3 regions of the Pseudomonas sp. MF09150 genome follow, and region 1 is predicted to be linked to each of the others. Evidence: predicted binding sites of a transcription regulator. Region 1 holds the regulator's gene; each other region holds the start of a gene.
What was found. Region 1 encodes FliA, which starts transcription of late flagellar genes. Its sites were predicted from a motif close to CTAAAGTTTNNNNNNNNNNNGCCGNTAA; they were not measured.
Positions count from the first base shown of each region.

Region 1 (7,486 bases):
AGCTCTTCGGCCCGCGACTTAGCGGGCCTTTTGTCGCATGGGCAAAAGTTGGAAGGCTTCTTGCAATACCCGTCCTGCGGCGCTTTCAGGCGTCAAAAGTTTGCTTAAGGAACGGGGAAAACCGGTGGATCGTACTCAGTTATTCAACAGCGCTCGCAGCAACCTGACTGACCTCGGACGAGGCAATCTGGGTGTGCCGGTGTTGCTGTTGGTCATGCTGGCGATGATGATGTTGCCCGTCCCGCCGTTTCTGCTGGACGTGTTCTTCACCTTCAATATCGCGCTGTCGATTGTGGTCCTGCTGGTCTGCGTGTACGCCCTGCGTCCGCTGGACTTCGCCGTGTTCCCGACCATCCTGCTGGTGGCCACGCTGCTGCGCCTGGCGCTCAACGTGGCGTCGACCCGGGTGGTGATGCTCCACGGCCAGGACGGCCATGCCGCGGCCGGCAAGGTGATCCAGGCCTTCGGTGAGGTGGTGATCGGCGGTAACTACGTGGTCGGTATCGTGGTGTTCGCGATCCTGATGATCATCAACTTCGTCGTGGTGACCAAGGGTGCCGGGCGGATTTCCGAGGTGAGCGCACGCTTCACCCTCGATGCGATGCCCGGCAAGCAGATGGCGATCGACGCCGACCTCAACGCCGGCCTGATCGACCAGCCCCAGGCCAAGCTGCGCCGCCAGGAAGTGGCGCAAGAGGCCGAGTTCTACGGTTCGATGGACGGTGCCAGCAAATTCGTGCGCGGCGACGCCATTGCCGGCCTGCTGATTCTGTTTATCAACCTGATCGGCGGCATGGCGGTCGGTATCTTCCAGCACGGCATGAGCTTCGGTGACGCCGGTCGGGTCTATGCCTTGCTGACCATCGGTGACGGTTTGGTGGCGCAATTGCCATCACTGCTGCTGTCGACTGCGGCGGCGATCATGGTGACCCGTGCTTCGGGCTCCGAAGACATGGGCAAGCAGATCACCCGCCAGATGTTCACCTCGCCCAAGGCCCTGGCAGTCGCTGCCGGCCTGATGGCGGTGATGGGTCTGGTGCCCGGCATGCCGCACTTTTCATTCCTGACCATGGCGGCGGTGGCTGGTGGCGCCGCTTACCTGCTGTGGCGCAAGCACAACGTGGTCAAGGTCCAGGCTTTGCAAGAGGTCAAGCGCCAGCAGGAACTGCTGCCGTCGCCGGCCCGGGCCATGGAAACCAAGGAGCTTGGCTGGGATGACGTGACGCCGATCGACATGATTGGCCTGGAAGTCGGTTACCGCCTGATCCCCCTGGTGGATCGCAATCAGGGTGGGCAGTTGCTGGCGCGGATCAAGGGCGTGCGCAAGAAGCTGTCCCAGGACCTGGGCTTTCTGATGCCGACCGTACACATCCGCGACAACCTTGACCTGGCGCCTAGTGCTTACCGTTTGACGCTGATGGGGGTGATCCTGGCCGAGGCCGAGATCTACCCTGATCGCGAGCTGGCAATCAACCCGGGGCAGGTCTACGGCTCGCTCAATGGCATCACCGCCAGGGATCCGGCTTTTGGCCTGGAGGCGGTGTGGATCGAGATCAGCCAACGGGCCCAGGCGCAATCCCTCGGTTACACCGTGGTCGACGCCAGTACCGTGGTCGCCACTCACCTCAACCAGATTCTGTACAAGCACTCCAGCGAGCTGATCGGCCACGAGGAAGTCCAGCAGTTGATGCAATTGCTGGCCAAGAGCTCGCCGAAACTCGCCGAGGAGCTGGTGCCGGGCGTGCTGTCGCTGTCGCAGTTGCTCAAGGTGCTGCAGGCGTTGCTCGCCGAACAGGTGCCGGTACGGGACATTCGCAGCATTGCCGAGGCCATCGCGAACAATGCCGCCAAGAGTCAAGATACTGCCGCTCTGGTGGCTGCAGTCCGCGTCGGATTGTCGCGTGCCATCGTCCAAAGCATTGTAGGCACTGAGTCCGAGCTGCCTGTGATCACCTTGGAACCAAGGTTGGAACAAATATTGCTCAATAGTCTGCAGAAGGCAGGACAAGGCCAGGAAGAAGGCGTTCTGCTGGAGCCAAGCATGGCTGAAAAGCTGCAACGTTCGCTGATCGATGCGGCGCAGCGTCAAGAGATGCAAGGTCAACCGGTGATTCTGTTGGTAGCAGGTCCGGTACGCGCAATGCTTTCACGGTTTGGACGTTTGGCAGTCCCCGGTTTGCATGTGTTGGCGTACCAGGAAATCCCTGACAACAAACAAGTGACCATCGTTGCGACAGTAGGGCCCAACGGCTGAGGTAACGGGTTATGCAAGTTAAGCGTTTTTTCGCCGCCGATATGCGTCAGGCCATGAAACTGGTTCGTGATGAGCTGGGCGCAGAGGCCGCCATTATCGGCAACCGCCGTATTGCTGGCGGTGTCGAGCTGACGGCTGCCCTCGACTACAAGCTGTCGGCGCTGGCGCCGCGCGTGCCGAACATGGAGCTCGAGGATGAGCTGCGCAAGACCCAGTCGCGGATCGTGACCGCCCAGGCGGAATTGAGCCTGCGTGGCGACAGCGATGCCATGACCAATCGTCAGCTGTTCGCCGGCCTGCCACTGACGGCAGCCGAGCCGCTGATCGAGCCGACTTTTTCCGAGCCGCACCGTCCGGCGCCGGCCCCTGTCGCGGCAGACGGCATTGACCAGCGGGCGTTCGATTCGATGCGGTTCGAACTCAATGGCCTGCGCGAACTGCTGGAAGTCCAGCTCGGTTCCCTGGCCTGGAGTCAGCTGCAAGGCAGTCGTCCGGAGCAGGCCAACCTCTGGCGTCGCCTGCAGCGCATCGGCTTGTCCGGCCCCCTGGCCCGTGACCTGCTGGCGCTGGTGACTGAAATCGACGAACCCCGTCAGGCCTGGCGCATGCTGTTGGCGCACCTGGCGCGGATGATCGTGACCCCTGAGGTCGAGCCTTTGGAAGAGGGGGGCGTGATCGCCATGGTCGGCCCTGCCGGCATGGGCAAGACCACCACCCTGGCCAAGCTGGCGGCGCGTTATGTGCTCAAGTACGGCGCGCACAACATCGCGCTGGTGAGCATGGACAGCTTCCGTATCGGTGCCCAGGAACAGCTCAAGACCCTGGGGCGGATTCTCAATGTGTCGGTGACCCATGTCGATCCGGGCCAGTCCCTGGCGCAGGCGCTCGACCCACTGTTGCGCAAGCGCGTGGTGCTGATCGATACCGCCGGCCTGCAAGCCAGCGACCCGGCCCTGCGCATGCAGCTCGAAAGCCTGGCCGGTCGCGGGATCAAATCGAAGAATTATCTGGTCCTGGCCACCACCAGCCAGAAACAGGTGCTCACCGCCGCCTATCACAGCTACAAGCGCTGCGGGTTGGCCGGTTGCATCCTGACTAAACTGGATGAAACGGCCAGCCTCGGTGAAGTGTTGAGCCTGGCGATCAGTCATGAGTTGCCCGTTGCCTATCTGACCGATGGGCCACGGATTCCTGACGATCTGCACCTGCCGCGTCGGCACCAGTTGGTCAGTCGCGCAGTGAGCGTGCAGATGCAGGAAGAACCCAGCGAAGAAGCCATGGCCGATATGTTCGCGGACCTCTATCACAACCCCGCAAAACGGGTTGGATGAGGGTGGTCATGAAGAGATTGCACCGTATCTACATCGATGGTCTGCCATGCATTGTTCCAACGGTGAACGCGCAGCCAGTTATGTGGCCCCGTCTAAGTAAGACAAGGTAAAGAAAGAACATGGGCAGCATGCATCCCGTACAGGTGATTGCGGTGACCGGCGGCAAGGGTGGCGTCGGCAAGACTAACGTGTCAGTGAACTTGTCACTGGCCCTGGCTGAGCTCGGCCGGCGCGTCATGCTGCTGGACGCCGACCTGGGCCTGGCCAATGTCGACGTCCTGCTGGGCCTGACCCCCAAACGTACCCTGGCTGACGTCATCGAGGGCCGCTGCGAGCTGCGCGACGTGTTGCTCCAGGGCCCGGGCGGGATCCGTATCGTGCCTGCCGCCTCCGGCACCCAGAGCATGGTGCACCTGAGCCCGGCCCAGCATGCCGGCCTGATCCAGGCTTTCAGTGATATCGGCGACAACCTCGATGTGCTGGTCATCGACACTGCTGCGGGTATTGGTGACTCGGTAGTCAGTTTTGTCCGCGCGGCCCAGGAAGTTCTGCTGGTGGTCTGCGACGAACCGACCTCGATCACTGACGCCTACGCGCTGATCAAGCTGCTCAATCGCGACTACGGCATGAACCGTTTCCGGGTCCTGGCCAACATGGCGCAAAGCCCGCAGGAGGGTCGCAATCTGTTCGCTAAGTTGACCAAGGTCACGGATCGCTTCCTGGACGTGGCCTTACAATACGTCGGTGCAGTTCCTTACGACGAATGCGTACGCAAGGCCGTGCAAAAGCAGCGTGCGGTCTATGAAGCCTTTCCTCGTTCGAAGTGCTCGCTGGCGTTCAAGGCCATTGCGCAAAAAGTCGATACCTGGCCGTTGCCTGCCAACCCACGTGGGCATCTGGAGTTTTTTGTCGAGCGGCTAGTGCAGCAAACAGCAGGACCGGTGCTATGACAGCCAGCGGCTACAACCTGTACAAGAAGTCGGCGCGTGACAGCCAATATGAATTGATCGAGCGCTATGCGCCTCTGGTCAAGCGTATCGCCTACCACCTGCTGGCACGGCTGCCGGCCAGTGTTCAGGTCGAAGACCTGATCCAGGCCGGGATGATCGGTTTGCTCGAAGTGTCGACCAAGTACGATGCGAGCAAGGGCGCAAGTTTCGAGACTTATGCCGGGATTCGTATTCGTGGGGCGATGCTCGACGAAGTGCGCAAGGGCGATTGGGCGCCACGTTCAGTACACCGCAATACACGGATGGTGAGTGATGCCATTCGCTCAATTGAAGCTAAAACCGGTCGTGACGCTAAAGATCACGAAGTTGCGGCCGAACTTGAATTGAGCCTCGACGATTATTACGGGATTTTGAACGACACCTTGGGCAGCCGCCTGTTCAGCTTCGACGACCTTTTGCAGGACGGCGAGCATGAAGGGCTGCATGAGGATGGCGCGAGTGCTCATCTCGAGCCGTCACGCGATCTGGAAGATGAACGCTTCCAGGCGGCGCTGGCGGACGCGATTGCCAATTTGCCGGAGCGTGAGCGACTGGTCTTGGCGCTGTACTACGACGAAGAGCTGAACCTCAAGGAAATCGGTGAGGTCCTGGGGGTCAGCGAATCGCGGGTCAGCCAGTTACACAGCCAGTGCGCGGCCCGCTTGCGGGGGCGTTTGGGGGAGTGGCGAGCGCGCTGACAGGCAGTGTGGGGACACTGCGAACGGGACCGGTAAGGCGTGATGCCGCACCGGTCTTGCAGTGTGTATTCCATGCAGTCGTTGAGTGTTACGTCGTATTGATTGAATGGCGCGTTCAGGTGCTGGGCGCGTTTAAGACTGCTTGGAGGTCGAATTGGACAAGAACATGAAAATCCTCATCGTTGATGACTTCTCAACGATGCGGCGGATCATAAAAAACCTGTTGCGTGACCTGGGTTTCACCAACACGGTCGAGGCCGATGACGGTACTACCGCCATTCCGGTCCTCAACAGCGGGAGCATCGACTTTCTGGTAACGGACTGGAACATGCCTGGCATGACCGGTATCGATTTGCTGCGCCACGTGCGCGCCGACGAGAAGCTCAAGCACCTGCCGGTGCTGATGGTGACTGCCGAGGCCAAGCGTGAACAGATCATTGAAGCGGCTCAGGCCGGCGTCAATGGCTACGTAGTGAAACCATTCACGGCTCAGGCGTTGAAAGAGAAGATCGAAAAAATCTTCGAACGCATCGGTTGATGCGCGAAGACATTGCGCCACGGGGGAGCTATGGAGCATAACGAATCTTCATTGGGCGATTTTGAATCGACCCTGAAAAAACATGCCCACGAACTGGTCGAGAGCCTTGAAAAAGGCAAGTTTGGCGAGGCTGTGCAACTGATCCATGAGCTCAATCAGACCCGTGACCGCGGCCTGTATCAGGAAGTCGGCAAGCTCACCCGCGAGCTGCATAGCGCGATCGTCAATTTTCAGATTGACCCGCATATGCCGCAAGCCGAGGAAGTTTCACAGATCACGGATGCCACCGAGCGCCTGTCCTATGTGGTCAGGCTGACCGAGGCTGCGGCCAATCGCACCATGGATTTGGTGGAAAGCAGCACCCCGCTGGTCAACGGCCTGAGCAACGATGCCCAGGCCTTGAGCGCTGACTGGGGGCGCTTCATGCGTCGCGAAGTCGGGGCTGAAGAGTTTCGCGAGCTGGCACGGCGCGTCGACAGTTTCCTGACGCGTAGCGAACAGGAGACCCGGACCGTTTCCGGCCATCTCAACGACATTCTGTTGGCGCAGGATTACCAGGACCTCACGGGCCAGGTGATCAAGCGCGTGACCCAGTTGGTCACGGAAGTCGAAAGCAATCTGCTCAAACTCGTCTTGATGGCCAGCCAGGTCGACCGTTTTGCGGGCATCGAACATGACCGCGAATCGATCCTGGCTGAAAAAGATCCGCAAAAACATCTCGCCAAGGGTGAAGGTCCGCAGATTCATGCCGATAAACGTGAAGACGTTGTGTCCGGTCAGGACGATGTAGACGATTTGCTTTCCAGCCTTGGATTCTAGGAGCACCCATTAATGAGCTTCGGCGCCGATGAAGAGATCCTTCAGGATTTCCTGGTTGAGGCCGGCGAGATTCTAGAGCAACTGTCCGAACAACTGGTCGAGCTGGAAAGCCGACCGGATGATGCGGATCTGCTCAATGCAATTTTTCGCGGTTTTCACACTGTTAAAGGGGGCGCCGGCTTCCTCCAGCTCAATGAGCTGGTGGAGTGCTGCCACATCGCCGAGAACGTCTTCGACATCCTGCGCAAGGGTGAGCGTCGTGTCGACTCGGAGCTGATGGATGTGGTGCTCGAAGCGCTGGACGCGGTGAACGGCATGTTCGGCCAGGTCCGCGAACGGACCCAGGTCACGGCAGCGACTCCGGAGCTGCTCGCGGCTCTGGCGCGTCTGGCAGAGCCTGCGGCTGCGGTAGAGGTGGCAGCGGAGCCCGAAGTGGCTGAAGCGGTGGCCGAGCCGGTGGCTGAAAGCGAATCGGGCGATATCACCGATAACGAATTCGAGCTGCTGCTGGACTCGCTCAACGCCGCCAAGGCCGAAGCCGAGGCGCCTGCGGCTGCTCCGGTGGCCAGCAGCGATGCGGCCAGCGACGAAATCACCGATGCCGAGTTCGAGTCCTTGCTCGACCAGTTGCATGGCAAGGGCCAGTTCGCCCCGGATGCCGTTGCAGCGAGCGAACCTGCCGCGGCGAAAGCAGCGACGCCGGGTGCGAGCGACAGCAACGAAATTACCGATGATGAATTCGAAGCACTGCTCGATCAGTTGCATGGCAAGGGCAACTTTGCCGTGGACGCGCTCGAGTCTGCCGTCGCTTCGGTACCGGCAGCTACCGCGCCCGTTGCGGCTGCAGCCGGCAGCGA
Region 1 is NZ_JCBCUS010000001.1:1,891,266-1,898,751, reverse strand. Features, by position in the region: gene flhA (flagellar biosynthesis protein FlhA) at 125-2,254, shown strand; gene flhF (flagellar biosynthesis GTPase FlhF) at 2,266-3,585, shown strand; gene fleN (flagellar synthesis regulator FleN) at 3,705-4,535, shown strand; gene fliA (RNA polymerase sigma factor FliA) at 4,532-5,272, shown strand; gene AC19YX_RS08550 (chemotaxis response regulator CheY) at 5,439-5,810, shown strand; gene AC19YX_RS08545 (protein phosphatase CheZ) at 5,841-6,629, shown strand; gene AC19YX_RS08540 (chemotaxis protein CheA) at 6,642-7,486, shown strand, end outside.

Region 2 (7,486 bases), 300 kb from region 1:
CCACGCCGATTCTCAACGGGCCTTGGGCTTGCTGACATCCAGCCGGCGCAGGTGGCAGGTCACTTCCTCACGGTCGTGGTACAGCTGCTTGCACCCCACCGCCACACGAATCCCGCGGGCCTTGAAGCCCTCTTCGATGCGCTCAAGCAGGCGCTTCACTTCCGCATAACGCTGCTTCATCGGCAGCTTCAGGTTGACCACCGCCTCGCGGCAATGTCCCTCGCCGACCCAGGTTTCCAGCAGGGCAGCGTTGCGCGCCGGCTTCTCGACGATGTCGCACACCATCCAGTCCACAGGCTGCTTGGGCTTGAAGGTAAAGCCGTCGGCCATCAGGTGCTGGACCAGGCCGGTGTCCATCAGGCTCTCGGCCATCGGCCCGTTGTCGATGGCCGTCACCAGCATGCCGCGGTTGACCAGTTGCCAGGTCCAGCCGCCGGGGGCGGCCCCCAGATCGACACCGGTCATGTCGCTGTGCAGGCGCTCGTCCCATTGGTCACGGGGGATGAAGTGATGCCAGGCCTCTTCCAGCTTCAGGGTCGAACGGCTGGGCGCTTCGCGCGGGAATTTCAACCGCGGAATGCCCATCGGCCACATTGCCGAATTACCGGCATCGGCCAGGCCGACAAACACCTCACGCCCGCTCTTGAAGGTCAGCAGCAAACGCGGCCGGCCTGGGTCATCCACCAACTTGCCAGCGGCCGTCAGGGCCTTGCGCAGCGGGCCTTCGAATTTCTTGCAGAAGTTCGACAGTTCCTTACCGTCATTGGTGTCCACCACTTCCAGCCACAAACTGCCGCAGGTCGGGAAGCTCGCCAAATGAGCCAGGATCACGCTGATCCGGTCGCTTTCCGGCAGATCGATAAACATGCCCCGCGCCCATTGCCGAGGGAAGATCAGCTCGGCGAAGCGCAGCCCCTTCATCAAGCGCTCGGCACCGTAGTCTTCGGTGCAGACAAACTCGGCGCAGGCGGCAGCGGTCTTGGCCTTGGCATAGCCGGCCACGTTGAGGCGCGCGGCATGGTCGGCGATCTCGGAGCAGACTTCGCCTTCAAAACCTGGGCGGCAATGCATAAAGAGGGTGTTCATCGAATCTCCTGGGCAACGTCAATGAATCGCGGACTTGCCCTGTAGCAAAGCCTGTCACGAAAACGGGCGCATGATAGCCGAGTTCGGAACCTTGGACTTGTCCATAGAGTCCAGTTATTAGCCAGCTACTTAAAACAGGGCTAGGTTAAGAGCTCTGTCCGTCCCGTCAGGTCCGTAGCCGTGCGGACCATAAGGAGTCATTCAATGCCGTCCCTCGATAGCCTGAGAACCCTTGAAACGTTAAAAGTCGACGACAAGACCTACCACTATTTCAGCCTGCCACAGGCCGCCAAGAGCCTGGGCGACCTCGACAAACTGCCGATGTCGCTGAAGGTCCTGCTGGAGAACCTGCTGCGCTGGGAAGACGACAAGACCGTCACCGGCGCCGACCTCAAGGCGATTGCCGCCTGGCTCAAGGAGCGTCGCTCCGATCGTGAAATCCAATACCGCCCGGCGCGGGTGCTGATGCAGGACTTCACCGGCGTGCCCGCCGTCGTCGACCTGGCCGCCATGCGCGCGGCCATGGCCAAGGCCGGCGGCGACCCGCAACGCATCAACCCGCTGTCGCCGGTGGACCTGGTGATCGACCACTCGGTGATGGTCGACAAGTTCGGCACCACCAGCGCCTTTGAACAAAACGTCGACATCGAAATGCAGCGCAACGGCGAACGCTACGCCTTCCTGCGCTGGGGCCAGAGTGCCTTCGACAACTTCAGCGTGGTGCCGCCGGGCACCGGTATCTGCCACCAGGTCAACCTGGAATACCTCGGACGCACGGTCTGGACCAAGGACGAAGACGGCCGCACCTATGCGTTCCCCGACACCCTGGTGGGCACCGACTCCCACACCACCATGATCAACGGCCTCGGCGTACTGGGCTGGGGTGTGGGCGGGATCGAAGCCGAAGCCGCGATGCTGGGGCAGCCGGTGTCGATGCTGATTCCGGAAGTCATCGGCTTCAAGCTCACCGGCAAGCTCAGGGAAGGCATCACCGCCACCGACCTGGTGCTGACCGTGACCCAGATGCTGCGCAAAAAAGGCGTGGTGGGGAAATTCGTCGAGTTCTACGGCGATGGCCTGGCCGACCTGCCGCTGGCCGATCGCGCGACCATCGCCAACATGGCCCCGGAGTACGGCGCGACCTGCGGCTTCTTCCCAGTGGATGAAGTGACCCTGGAATACCTGCGCCTGTCCGGGCGTCCGGCGCCATTGGTGAAACTGGTGGAGGCCTACAGCAAGGCCCAGGGCTTGTGGCGCCTGCCCGGCCAGGAGCCAGTCTTCACTGACAGCCTGGGCCTGGACATGGGCACCGTGGAAGCCAGCCTGGCCGGACCGAAACGGCCCCAGGACCGAGTTTCCCTGCCCAACGTCGGCCAGGCTTTCAGTGACTTCCTGGACCTGCAATTCAAACCCACCACCAAGGAAGAAGGCCGCTTGGAAAGCGAAGGTGGCGGTGGCGTGGCCGTGGGCAATGCCGACCTGGTGGGCGAAGCCGACTACGACTACGAAGGCCAGACCTACCGCCTGAAAAACGGCGCGGTGGTGATCGCGGCCATTACCTCCTGCACCAACACCTCCAACCCCAGCGTGATGATGGCGGCCGGCCTGGTGGCGAAAAAAGCGGTGGAAAAAGGCCTGAAGCGCAAACCCTGGGTCAAGACGTCCCTGGCACCGGGCTCGAAGGTGGTCACCGACTACTACAAGGCCGCCGGCCTGACTCAATACCTCGACCAATTGGGTTTCGACCTGGTGGGGTATGGCTGCACCACTTGCATCGGCAACTCCGGGCCGCTGCCCGAGCCGATCGAGAAAGCCATCCAGAAGGCCGACCTGACCGTGGCCTCGGTGCTCTCCGGCAACCGCAACTTCGAAGGCCGGGTCCACCCGCTGGTGAAAACCAACTGGCTGGCCTCGCCGCCCCTGGTGGTGGCCTATGCCCTGGCCGGCACTGTGCGCACCGATATCAGCAGCGAACCTCTGGGTGAAGGCAAGGACGGCAAGCCGGTGTACCTGCGGGATATCTGGCCCAGCAGCCGGGAAATCGCCGACGCGGTGGCCCAGGTCAGCACCCAGATGTTTCACAAGGAATACGCCGAAGTGTTCGCCGGCGACGAGCAATGGCAAGCCATTGAAGTGCCTCAGGCCGCGACCTATGTCTGGCAGAAGGACTCCACCTACATCCAGCATCCGCCGTTCTTCGACGATATCTCCGGCCCGCTGCCGGTGATCAAGGATGTCAGCGCTGCCCGGGTCCTGGCGCTGCTTGGCGACTCGGTCACCACCGACCACATCTCCCCGGCCGGCAACATCAAGGCCGACAGCCCGGCGGGCCAATACCTGCGCGAGCAAGGGGTGGAACCGCGTGACTTCAACTCCTACGGCTCGCGCCGTGGCAACCACGAAGTGATGATGCGCGGCACCTTCGCCAACATCCGTATCCGCAACGAAATGCTCGGCGGCGAGGAAGGCGGCAACACGATCTACATTCCCACCGGCGAGAAACTGGCGATCTACGATGCCGCCATGCGTTACCAGGCCAGTGGCACGCCGCTGGTGGTGATTGCCGGCCAGGAATATGGCACTGGCTCCAGCCGTGACTGGGCGGCCAAGGGCACCAACCTGCTGGGGGTCAAGGCGGTGATCGCCGAAAGCTTCGAGCGCATCCACCGTTCCAACCTGGTGGGCATGGGCGTGCTGCCGTTGCAGTTCAAACTCGATCAGAACCGCAAGAGCCTGAACCTGACCGGCAAGGAGACCCTGGACATCCTCGGCCTTTCCAACGTCGAACTGACCCCACGGATGAACCTGACCCTGGTCATCACTCGCGAGGATGGGCGCCAGGAGAAAGTCGAGGTGCTGTGCCGGATCGATACCTTGAATGAAGTCGAGTACTTCAAGGCGGGGGGGATTCTGCACTACGTGCTGCGCCAACTGATCGCTTCGTAAGACGCGATCGGGTCCTGAACCACGCTGACAAAACGCCGCCTTCGGGCGGTGTTTTTCGTCGCCCTGTCCCGCCTGGCCTGCCTCGCTATAATCCCCCGCCGCGCACGATGGCTGCACCGGCACGCCATCTGCCCATTTTTGCAACAAGGATTCCCCATGAGCGCCTTGCCATGGCTGTACCTGGCTGTTCTTTCCATGGGCTACGCCTTGGCCCTGACCTATGGCCAGTTGGGTCTGCTCGCCGCCGTGCCGGTGGCCCTGCTGCTGTGCGCAGGCCTGGCGGTGCGCCAGCGCCGAAGCCCCGTCGGTCGCTACCTCGGCCACGGCCTGTTTGTGGTGCTGGCCCTGGCGCTGGCCATGCATTGGCTGCCCGGCTTCCATAACGGCCGGGCCATCGGTCCCGAGCGCTTCACTGACGACGCCGTGCCGTTTTCCATGTACCTGAACCTGGACAAGCCGATGATCGGCTTCTGGCTGTTGCTGGCCTGCCCCTGGATCGTCGGCCGCCGCTCGTTGCGCCTCGGGCTGTACGCAGGCGCCATGGCGCTGGCGCTGAGTGCGCTCGCGGCATTGGGTGGCGCGGTGTGGCTTGGCATCATCAGTTGGGCGCCAAAATGGCCGGACTCGGCCTGGCTGTGGCTGCTCAATAACCTGCTGCTGGTCACCCTGGTCGAGGAAGCGCTGTTTCGCGGCTATATCCAGGGCGGGTTGAGCCGGCGCCTGCACCACCTGCCCTACGGTCAGAACCTGTCACTGCTGTGCGCCGCCCTGCTGTTCGGCCTGGTGCACCTGGGTGCCGGCTGGCAATGGATGCTCCTGGCCAGCATCGCCGGCGTCGGCTATGGCCTGGCCTATCGGTTTGGCGGCCTGGGGGCGGCGCTGGCCACCCACTTCGGCCTGAATCTGCTGCATTTCGCGCTATTCACCTACCCCATGCTCGCGGGCTGAATCCGCCGGCAATTGGCACTGAAGTACTTATAAACAGTACTTCAGTACTATTGACTGCCCGCGCCCAAGCCTATTGATTGTTGCCCTCGCCCTACGGCGACAACTGCCCCTCACGCTTATTTGCAAGCGACACCTCCCGCCAATGAGACCTGGTGCAGATTATTGAAAAATAATCTCAATAATTGGCCGACCCGGCCGACAACACATCAAAGCCTTGCGGATTGAAAAACCATGCGTAATAACCAGCCCGTCACCCAGCGCGAACGTACCTTCCCGGCTCAGCAACGGTTGATCTCCACGACCGATGCCAAAGGCGTGATCACCTACTGCAACGACGCGTTCGTCGAGATCAGCGGGTTTTCGCGTGAAGAGCTGGTTCGCGCACCGCACAACCTGGTCCGTCACCCAGACGTTCCAGCTGCGGTGTTCGCGCATATGTGGGGCACTCTGAAACAAGGCTTGCCATGGATGGGCATTGTCAAAAACCGCTGCAAAAGTGGTGACCACTACTGGGTCAACGCTTATGTCACGCCGGTGTTCGAAGGCAATCAGGTGGTCGGTTACGAGTCGGTGCGGGTCAAGCCCACTGCCGAACAGATCCGCCGCGCCGAAGCGCTTTACCAGCGCATCAACCAGGGCAAGTCGGCTATTCCGAAACGCGACAAATGGCTGCCGGTGCTACAGGACTGGCTGCCGTTTATCCTGGTCAGCCAGCTGAGCTTCATGATCGGCGCCTGGCTCAACTCCCACTGGGGCTTCGCATTGGCCGCCGCGCTGTCGGTGCCCCTGGGCCTGCTCGGCCTGAGCTGGCAGCAACGCGGCCTCAAGCGCCTGCTGCGCCTGGCCGAACAGACCACATCCGACCCGTTGATTGCGCAGATGTACACCGACAGCCGTGGCGCACAGGCGCGTCTGGAGATGTCCATCCTCAGCCAGGAAGCTCGCCTGAAGACCTGCCTGACACGCTTGCAGGACACCGCCGAGCACCTCAACGAGCAAGCCCGTCAGTCCGACACCCTGGCCCACCAGAGCTCCACCGGCCTGGAACGCCAGCGGGTCGAGACCGAACAAGTGGCCACTGCGGTAAACCAGATGGCGGCCACCACCCAGGAAGTGGCGAGCCACGTGCAACGCACCGCCGACGCGACCCAGGAAGCCAACCGCCTGACCGGTCGCGGTCGCGACATCGCCGGCGAAACCCGCGAGGCGATTCAGCGCCTGTCGGTGGTCGTGGGTGAAACCGGCCTGACCGTGACCCAACTGGCCAAGGACAGCGATGAAATCGGCGGCGTGGTCGATGTGATCAAGGGCATCGCCGACCAGACCAACCTGCTGGCGCTGAACGCCGCCATCGAAGCGGCGCGCGCCGGGGAAATGGGTCGCGGCTTTGCCGTGGTGGCCGATGAAGTGCGGCAACTGGCCCAGCGCACCAGCGAGTCCACCGGGCAGATCCACACCCTGATCGCCAAGCTGCAGCAAACCGCCAGCACCGCCGTGCAAACCATGGACGCCGGGCATCGCCAGGCCGAAGAAGGGGTGGCACGGGTTCTGGAAGCCGACCAGGCACTGATCGGCATCAGCGAGGCGGTGGCCAATATCACCGACATGACCACCCAGATCGCCGCGGCCACCGAAGAGCAAAGCGCCGTGGCCGAAGAGATCAGCCGCAATATCAGCACCATTGCGCAACTGGCCGATCAAACGTCGGAACAGGCCCAGCACTCGGCGCAACTCAGCGAAGAGCTGACCCGCACCGCCAACACTCAGTACTCGTTGGTGGAACGCTTCAACCGCTGATGCCTTGAGCGGTAAAAAAAACCGGAAGCCCAGGCTTCCGGTTTTTTTATGGGCGTCGTCCAGGCCACTGCAAGGCGCCCACGACCCTCCTCAAAGCGCGCATAGGAAAGACGCGACCTGACTCGCGGCAGCCTCCAGATGTTGCTCATGGATGAAGCCAGAGGCCTTGAGCGGCTTCAAATCGTGATCACCGGCCGCCAACCAGTGCAGCTGGATGCTCGGCGCCAATGCATAGGTCTCGACCGTCGCCCGATTGCCCAGGGCATCACGTTCGCCCTGGATGATCAGGGTCGGCGTGGCAATCTCGGCCAGATGGGCTACGCGAGGCTTCTCCGGTTTGCCCGCGGCATAGAACGGGTAACCCAGGCACACCAGGGCATCGGCGCTCAATTCATCGGCCAGCAAGCTGGCCATGCGCCCACCCATGGACTTGCCGCCAATGGCCAGGCGCCCAGCGACATGGGGTCGCACCCGGGCATACACCTCGCGCCAGCATTCCAGCAGTTTCGGGGCCGGATTGGGGGGGCGCCGGCCACCGTCCAGGCGCCGCTGGGCCATGTAGGGAAACTCGAAACGCAAGACGCCGACCCCATGGCTGGCAAGGCGTGCAGCCATATCGTTCATGAACCCGCTGTCCATCGGCGCACCGGCTCCGTGAGCCAGGATCAGTGTCAGCGGCTCGCCACTGCCCGGCGCCCGCGCAGCATCC
Region 2 is NZ_JCBCUS010000001.1:1,589,931-1,597,416, forward strand. Features, by position in the region: gene rlmM (23S rRNA (cytidine(2498)-2'-O)-methyltransferase RlmM) at 13-1,086, opposite strand; gene acnA (aconitate hydratase AcnA) at 1,291-4,032, shown strand; gene AC19YX_RS07135 (CPBP family intramembrane glutamic endopeptidase) at 4,189-4,980, shown strand; gene AC19YX_RS07140 (methyl-accepting chemotaxis protein) at 5,212-6,777, shown strand; gene AC19YX_RS07145 (alpha/beta family hydrolase) at 6,868-7,486, opposite strand, start outside.
Region 2: AC19YX_RS07140 (methyl-accepting chemotaxis protein) is a predicted target of FliA. The motif match lies at 5,155-5,182, and genes of this name have one in related genera.

Region 3 (7,486 bases), 1.5 Mb from region 1:
ACCGTTGAACGAGCGCTCGCCCCCGACGGCCACCGCGTTACTGCCGCGGTCCAGGGCAAAGCGCTGCTGACGCGCCTCAGCCAGTTGCAGGCTGGCACGACTGATGCTGGCCTGGGCCGTAGCACCGGGCGGAGTGGCGCCGACCAGGGGCTCGGCGAATTGCCCGACGCCGCCTTCCACCAGCAGGCGCCGGGTCAATTTCACCAGATCCAGGGTGGTCAGCGGCCGTACCCATTCACCGTCGCACTGCGCTGGCAGCCCCTGGGCCCGGCGTTCGGCCAGTTGCCGGTTGTAGCCGTCGACATAGCCCCCCATCAACTGGCGCACCTCGGAGGTTTGCGCCTGCAGGAAGCCGAACACCGCGTCGGGTGTGTTCAGCCACTTGAAAAACACGTCGCTGGTGAGGTTGTCGCGCTGCTCGAGGGTCTGCCCTTCGGCCCCCAGGTACCTGGAGCGCTCGCCATTGACCGTCAGCACCTCGTTGGCCAGCAGGCACAGGTTGTCCTGGGCATAGGCGTAACCGATGCCATATCCCAGGCCACGTTCGTCGGTGGCACGGATATGGGGGACGCCGAAAGCGGTTCGCCGGATCTCGGCGCTGGCCTCGCGCGGTTGCGCGGGGGCCGGGGTGCGGGCGTGGGCCGCAAGGCTCAGCCCCAGACACAAGGCTGCGAGGCACACACTGGGTAACTGCCTGGAAATAATCACGCCGACTCCTGCTCGAAAAAAAGACACCAGGCCGGCAAGGGGGGACGACGCACACACGTCGAGCCAGCCTGGAGAACACGGTGCAGTCCGGCCGAAGCCGAAAAGTGCCTGCCCATAAAGACGAAAACCGACCGGGAAATTTAGCGCGCGAGGGGCGACAGAAAGCTGTCTGACGTGTCAGCGACAAGATACTGACGAAATTTATACATCTGGGGCTTCATGATTTGGCGTGCTCATACGTCTTAGTTAATGAGAGCACCCATCATTTTCCTGATCAGGCTCTGAAAAGGAGTTTTTGCATGTACAACCCGCAATTGCCAACGGACGGCAACACCGCGCAGTCCTCGCCTTCTCTGAATGCCGGCGCCGGTGTGTTCGGCAAGAACGCCGACCGCAACAGTAACGAGCGTATCCGCCAGCTGCTCAAGGGCTTCGGCCTGCGCACCAGCCTGATTCGCCTCAAAGTCATAGACGCCCTGCTGGTGGCCACCGAGAACGACCGTTCACTGGGTGTACGCGGTATTCACAGCCATTTGCTGGAACTGGATATCCCGCTGTCGTTCCTCAGTGTGCGTGAAGTGCTCAAGCGCCTGTGCAGCGAAGGGGTGATCATCCTCAACGCCGACAAAAGCTACAGCCTGCACCAGCAGGCCGCAGCCTTGCTCGACGGCAGCGCCTGAGCCCGCCGGGTTCAGCTCAGGGCTTGACCTTGCGGCGCATCACGCCGTTGATGACCACTACCGCCACGGCCACGCCGATGGCGATGTACTGGAACATCTTCTCGCTGATGACGCCGTTGTTCTGCAGGTAGGACAGGCCAAGCATGATCCCCAGTACCAGGAGGGAGATCAGAATCGAGTATTTCAAGCGTTGTGACTGGGTCATTACGGGTTCCTGGGCCTTGGAATGTATCGGCTTTGTATCAAGACGAATGCCAAGCACCTACCGAGATTCGGGGATGGGACAGGGCAAACGGGGTCGTATGTTACAGGCGCGCAAAAGTTTTCGCTGCACGGGCGCCGAAGTTGTCCCCCAGAGCCCATGAGGATTGAAACATGTTCCGTCGAATCACAGTGCTGATTCCCCTGCTGCTGATGCTGACCCTGTCCGGCTGCATCTTTCTTCCAGGCGGGCACGGAGGCCATCGCTACTACGACGGCGGGCCTGGTTACTACCACCGTTGAAGACCCGGCACTCCAGCACTGACCGATCCAGGCCAGCCTGAAGCGCCGACCCGCAGCACACCGTCCCGACGCCCGCTCCCCAGCGGGCGTTTTGCTGTGGCCGCTCAGCGCCGGTACTGGTGCACGCCCGGCCCGTCGAACAGCTCCACCAGCCAATCGACAAACACCCGCACCCGCGTCGATAAATGCCGCTGCGGCGGGTACAGCGCAGTCAGCGGCAACCTCGGCGGTGGCACATCCCGCAGTACCTGCCGCAGGCGTCCGTCGGCCAACTGCTGGGCAACGTGGTAGTACGGCGTCTGCACCAGCCCGTAGTCAGCCTCACAGGCCGCCAGGTAGCCATCGGCGCTGTTGACCGCCACCTGTTTGGGCAGGTCCACCAGGCGCACTTCCTCCCCCACCTCGAACTCCAGGCCGTAGCGCTTGCCGGAGACGCTGGAAAAGTACTCCACCACCTGATGCCCGCCCAGTTCGTCCAGGGACTGCGGCGTGCCATGGCGCTCCAGGTAACCGGGGCTGGCGCAGGTCACCTGCTCCATCAGCACCAGTGGCCGGGCCACCAGGGAGTCATCCAGGCACAGGCCGCCGCGCAACACGCAATCCACACCCTCGCGGATCAAGTCCACCGGCCGGTCGTTGAGGCCGATCTCCAGCTCGATCGCCGGATAACGCGCGGAAAACGCCGGCAATGCCGGGATCACGATCAAGCGCCCGACGCCGGCCGGCATATCGATGCGCAAGGTGCCACGCGGGTTGCGCCGGGTCGCCGAAAATGCCGCCTCGGTCTCTTCCAGGTCCGCCAGTAATTGCACACAGCGCTGGTAATAGGCGGCCCCATCCAGGGTCGGGCTGACCTGGCGCGTGGTGCGGTGCAGCAACTGCACACCCAGATGGGCCTCCAGTTGCTTGATCAGGATGGTCACCGACGCCCTTGGCATTTGCAGGCTGTCAGCGGCCTTGGCAAAGCCGCCAAGTTCGACGATACGGGTGAAAACACGCATGGCGTTGAAACGGTCCATGGGGCGCAGACTCGTGGATTATTTAGATATTACGAACAGTGATAGCGTTTTTAGCCGGTTTATCTTGGTTTTGTCGAGGAGAACAATGGCGACACTTAACCAACCGGAGTCATACCCCGATGCAAACCCGTCAACTTGGTAAAAACGGCCCTCACGTCAGCGCCATCGGCCTCGGCTGCATGGGCATGACCGACTTCTACACCACCGGCACCGATACCCGCGAAGCCATCGCCACCCTGCATCGCGCCCTGGAATTGGGTATCAACCTGCTGGACACCGCCGACATGTACGGCCCCCACAGCAACGAAGAACTGATCGGCCAGGCCATTCGCGGCAAGCGCGAACAGGTGTTCCTGGCCAGCAAGTTCGGGATCGTGCGCGACCCGGCCAACCCGGCGGCCCGCGGGGTCAACGGCAGTCCCGAATACATCCGCGCGTCCATCGACGGCACCCTCCAGCGCCTGGGGATTGAAACCCTGGACCTGTACTACCAGCACCGCATCGACCCGCAGGTGGCGATCGAGGAAACCGTCGGCGCCATGGCCGAACTGGTCAAGGCCGGCAAGGTGCGTTACCTGGGGCTCAGCGAAGCCTCGGCGGCGACCCTGGAGCGGGCGCACAAGGTGCATCCGATCAGTGCCCTGCAAAGTGAATATTCGTTGTGGAGCCGCGATCAGGAAGACAACGGCTGCCTCGCCGCCTGCCAGCGCCTGGGCGTCGCCTTTGTGCCCTACAGCCCATTGGGCCGAGGGTTTCTCACCGGCGCGCTGAAAAGCCCAGACGACTTCGCCGCCGATGACTACCGGCGCTTCAGCCCACGCTTTCAGGGGGAGAACTTCGCGAAAAACCTGCTGCTGGTGGATCAGGTGCAGCGCCTGGCGGCGGAAAAAGGCGTGACCGCTGGGCAATTGGCCCTGGCCTGGGTGCTGGCGCAGGGCGACTACCTGATCCCGATTCCCGGAACCAAGCAACGCAAATACCTGGAAGAAAACGTCGCGGCGTTGGAGGTGCGCCTGGAGGCCGCCGAGCTGCAAGCCCTGGAGCGAATTTTCAGCCCCGAGGCCACGGCTGGCCAACGCTACCCCGAGGCAGTGATGGCCCTGCTCGACAAGTGAAAGGCGCGCGCCGCGGGCTCGGCCAGAGCCCCGACGCACTCAAGGCGTCAGGCCTTGGCGGAGATGTTCTTGTCGACCGTCGTACCGTTGCCCTTGCCATAGGTCTGCAGGTTTTGCAGGACGTAGATGGCCTTCTTGTACTCGGGGATCAAGTAGTTGGCGTACTTGTTGCCCTTGAGGTTGTTGTTCTGGATGGTCTCAAGCTTGGTGGCGAAGAATTCCAGGGCATTGAACACCTGGTCCGGGTTCTTCGGCGCACCGAAACGGTCGAAATCATTGCCGGCACTGAGCAGGTTCATCGCCGTGATATCAGTGATCAGGCCGTTGGTCTTGAGGAAGGTGCTCATGCTGCCCAACTGATTGGCGGTGACGTTGGTCGGATCAAAGCCTTTGATCTGCCTGTGCAGCTTGAGCTCATCCATCTTCTTGGTGCTGAGCGCCGTCGGGTCGTTGCCGACCAGGGCCAGCATCTGTCGCACCCTGGCGCTCTGGGAAACCGGCTTGGCGCTCTCCGAGCCCTCACGTACCAACAAACCGGCTTTACTGGTCCAGGCACCGACATATCCGATTGTCACGAGCATGCTTCCTTTTTCATATGTACACAGTGCTCGGGCGGCGAAGCCTCGGCCGAGCGACGAATAGGCGCAAGTATCAACGTGCCATCGCCCTCCAACAACGCTTTATTTCGGAAATTTACAAATCTTGTACATTTTCGATACAAACCTGCCAGGCCACGTTCTACAAGGCCTGTACTCATCAGCACAACGTGTCCACGTCCCTTTTCATGTCTGTTTTCAGACCTGCAGCCCACACAATTGAACGGTCTCGGATACATCGCAGCGATATCAGGCGACGACGGCCATAACTTTCTTGCACGGGCGTACTAAAGCTGGGCAAAACCACGCCGACAACCTGACGAAGCCCTGAGAGGGGGCGCTCGCTTCGAATAATAAGAAACGCTTCGAAAGGACAGGTCCAATGCCCGCACTGCGCACGATCCAAGCTCGCTACACGTTGTTTCTGGTCCTGTTCATCCTGCTGATGTTCGTGCTGACGGTCGTCGGCATCAGCCAGCTGGTGGCGCCCAAGCTGCGCCACACCGAAGAACAGGTGGTCCTCAATCGCATCGCCGAAGTGGCCCAGCAGATCCAGGGCGAACTGAACAAGGTCCAGGCCCAGCAACGCACCATCACCCAGACCATTCCCCTGCTCGACAGCGACACCATCGACAAGGTCCTGCCGGGCCTGGTGGACCAATACGGCGAGCTGAAAGTGTTTGGCGGCGGCATCTGGCCCCTGCCCGGCCAGCGCACCCCGGGGCGCAACAAGCACAGCACTTTCTGGCACCGCGATGCCTCCGGCAAGCTCACGGTCAATACCTTCTGGAACAGCGACCCGGCGCCCAACTATTACGACCAGTCCTGGTACAAGGGCGGCATGCAGACCCCGCGTGGACAATGTGCCTGGGCCGCCGCCTACAAGGATGATGCCAGCGCCGAGCCGCGCACCAACTGCGCCATGGCCATTACCCGGGACGGTGTGCCGTACGGCGTGGCGACCATCGACGTGACCCTGGGCTTTTTCAACGACCTGGTGGCGCGCAAGGAACAGGACCTCAAGGCCGAGATGCTGATCGTCGAGGCCGACGGCAAGATCATCAGCAACAGCTCGCGCATCAACGGCCAGATCGTACTCAAGAACATCAGCGAGCTGGTAGCCAGCTCGCCGTTCGCTGCCCAGGTCAAGGCCGGGCTGGAACGCCGCGACGCCTCGTTGCAGCGGGTCGAGTTTGACAACGCCGGGGTCGCCAGCACCTTCTTCATGCGCCCGATCGAGGGCTCCCCATGGTTCCTGGCCAGCGCCCTGCCGACCGAGTTGATCACCGCCCAGCGTGACGACGTGCTGAGCACCCTGAGCCTGTTGCAGATCCCGATGATCGTGCTGCTGGTGCTGTTGCAGGTGTACGCGATCCGCCAGCTGGTGCAGCGGATGAAGGCGCTCAAGGCCAATATCGACGCGCTGTCCACCGGTGATGCCGACCTGACGCGGCGCATCACCATTCGCGCCGAAGACGAACTGGGGGCCATCGGCCATTCGGTCAATCGCTTTATCGTCTACCTGCAGAACATGATCGGTGAGGTGACCGAGGCCACCGGGGCCATGGCCAACAGCCTGGAGCAACTGCAACAGACCTCGACCCAGACCACGCAGATCCTCGCGCGGCATGCCTCGGAAACCGACCAGACCGTCACCGCCATTACCGAAATGAGCGCCACCGCGGACAGCGTCGCGGCCAATGCCGCCCAAACCGCGGCCTTTACCCAGCGCGCCAACGAACACGCCGAACGCTCGCGGGTGGTGGTCGGCGAAGCGTCGAGCAGCGTGGTGGCGCTGATCGACGAAGTGGCCAGCGCTACCCACAAGGTCGAGGCCATGCAGCAGGATGCCCAGCGCATCACCGAAATTCTCGGGGTGATCGGCGCCATTGCCGGGCAGACCAACTTGCTGGCGCTGAACGCCGCCATCGAAGCCGCCCGGGCCGGCGAGCAAGGCCGCGGTTTTGCCGTGGTGGCCGATGAAGTGCGCGCCCTCGCCGCCCGCACTCAGGCCAGCACCTCGGAGATCAACGAAATGCTCAACCGCCTGACCCTGGGCGTCAGCTCTTCGGTCAGCGCCATGGAAAACACCCAGGCCAGCTGCCAGTCGGCGGCGGACGCCACGGCCAGGGTCAACTCCGGGCTGGATGAAATGGCCGGTTCGGTCAACCAGATCAACAGCCTCAGCACCCAGATCGCCACCGCGGCCGAACAACAGAGCGCAGTGACCGAAGAGATCAATCGCAGCATGGTCAGCATCCGGCACATGGTCGAGCAACTGGTAGACAGCGGCCAGGCCAGCGCCAGCAACACCCAGAACCTGCTGCAGGCCAACAACCGGGTCAGCGCCCTGATGGCGCGCTTCAAAGTCCGCTGAACGGTCGGTTGCACTGGCGTGCGTGGCGCGCCAGTGCAGCTATATTTGCAGCTCCGGTCACAAGGAGGTGCAGCATGGGACAGCGCCAATCGCATCTGCTGGACGAGCACATCATCAATGAGCTCTATATAAAGGCAGGCATCGACCAGGTTTATGACTACGTGACCCAGCCCGAGCGCTGGCACGAATGGCACCCCACGGCCCTCAGCGCCAGTACCGGTCACCCGGGTTCCCTGCCCCTGGGCCAGCGCTTTACCGGGGTCATCGACCTCCTCGGGCTGCAAGTGCACCTCAATTGCCGGGTGATCACCGCCCTCCCGCCCCGGGAATTCAAGGCGGTTTTCAGCTCCATCGCCGTCGACGGCACCCTGCATTACCAACTGCAGACTCGGGGCAACGCCACCCTGTTCAAGCGCACCCTGCACTACACCTCCGACCTCAACCTGGGTGGCATCCACTCGCGCCTGGTGGAGCAATCGAACCGGGC
Region 3 is NZ_JCBCUS010000001.1:422,188-429,673, forward strand. Features, by position in the region: gene pvdQ (bifunctional acylase PvdQ) at 1-708, opposite strand, end outside; gene AC19YX_RS01815 (fe2+ zn2+ uptake regulation protein) at 1,008-1,388, shown strand; gene AC19YX_RS01820 (hypothetical protein) at 1,405-1,593, opposite strand; gene AC19YX_RS01825 (hypothetical protein) at 1,764-1,892, shown strand; gene AC19YX_RS01830 (LysR family transcriptional regulator) at 1,997-2,911, opposite strand; gene AC19YX_RS01835 (aldo/keto reductase) at 3,031-4,026, shown strand; gene AC19YX_RS01840 (hypothetical protein) at 4,074-4,601, opposite strand; gene AC19YX_RS01845 (methyl-accepting chemotaxis protein) at 5,005-6,999, shown strand; gene AC19YX_RS01850 (SRPBCC family protein) at 7,074-7,486, shown strand, end outside.
Region 3: AC19YX_RS01845 (methyl-accepting chemotaxis protein) is a predicted target of FliA. The motif match lies at 4,910-4,937, and genes of this name have one in related genera.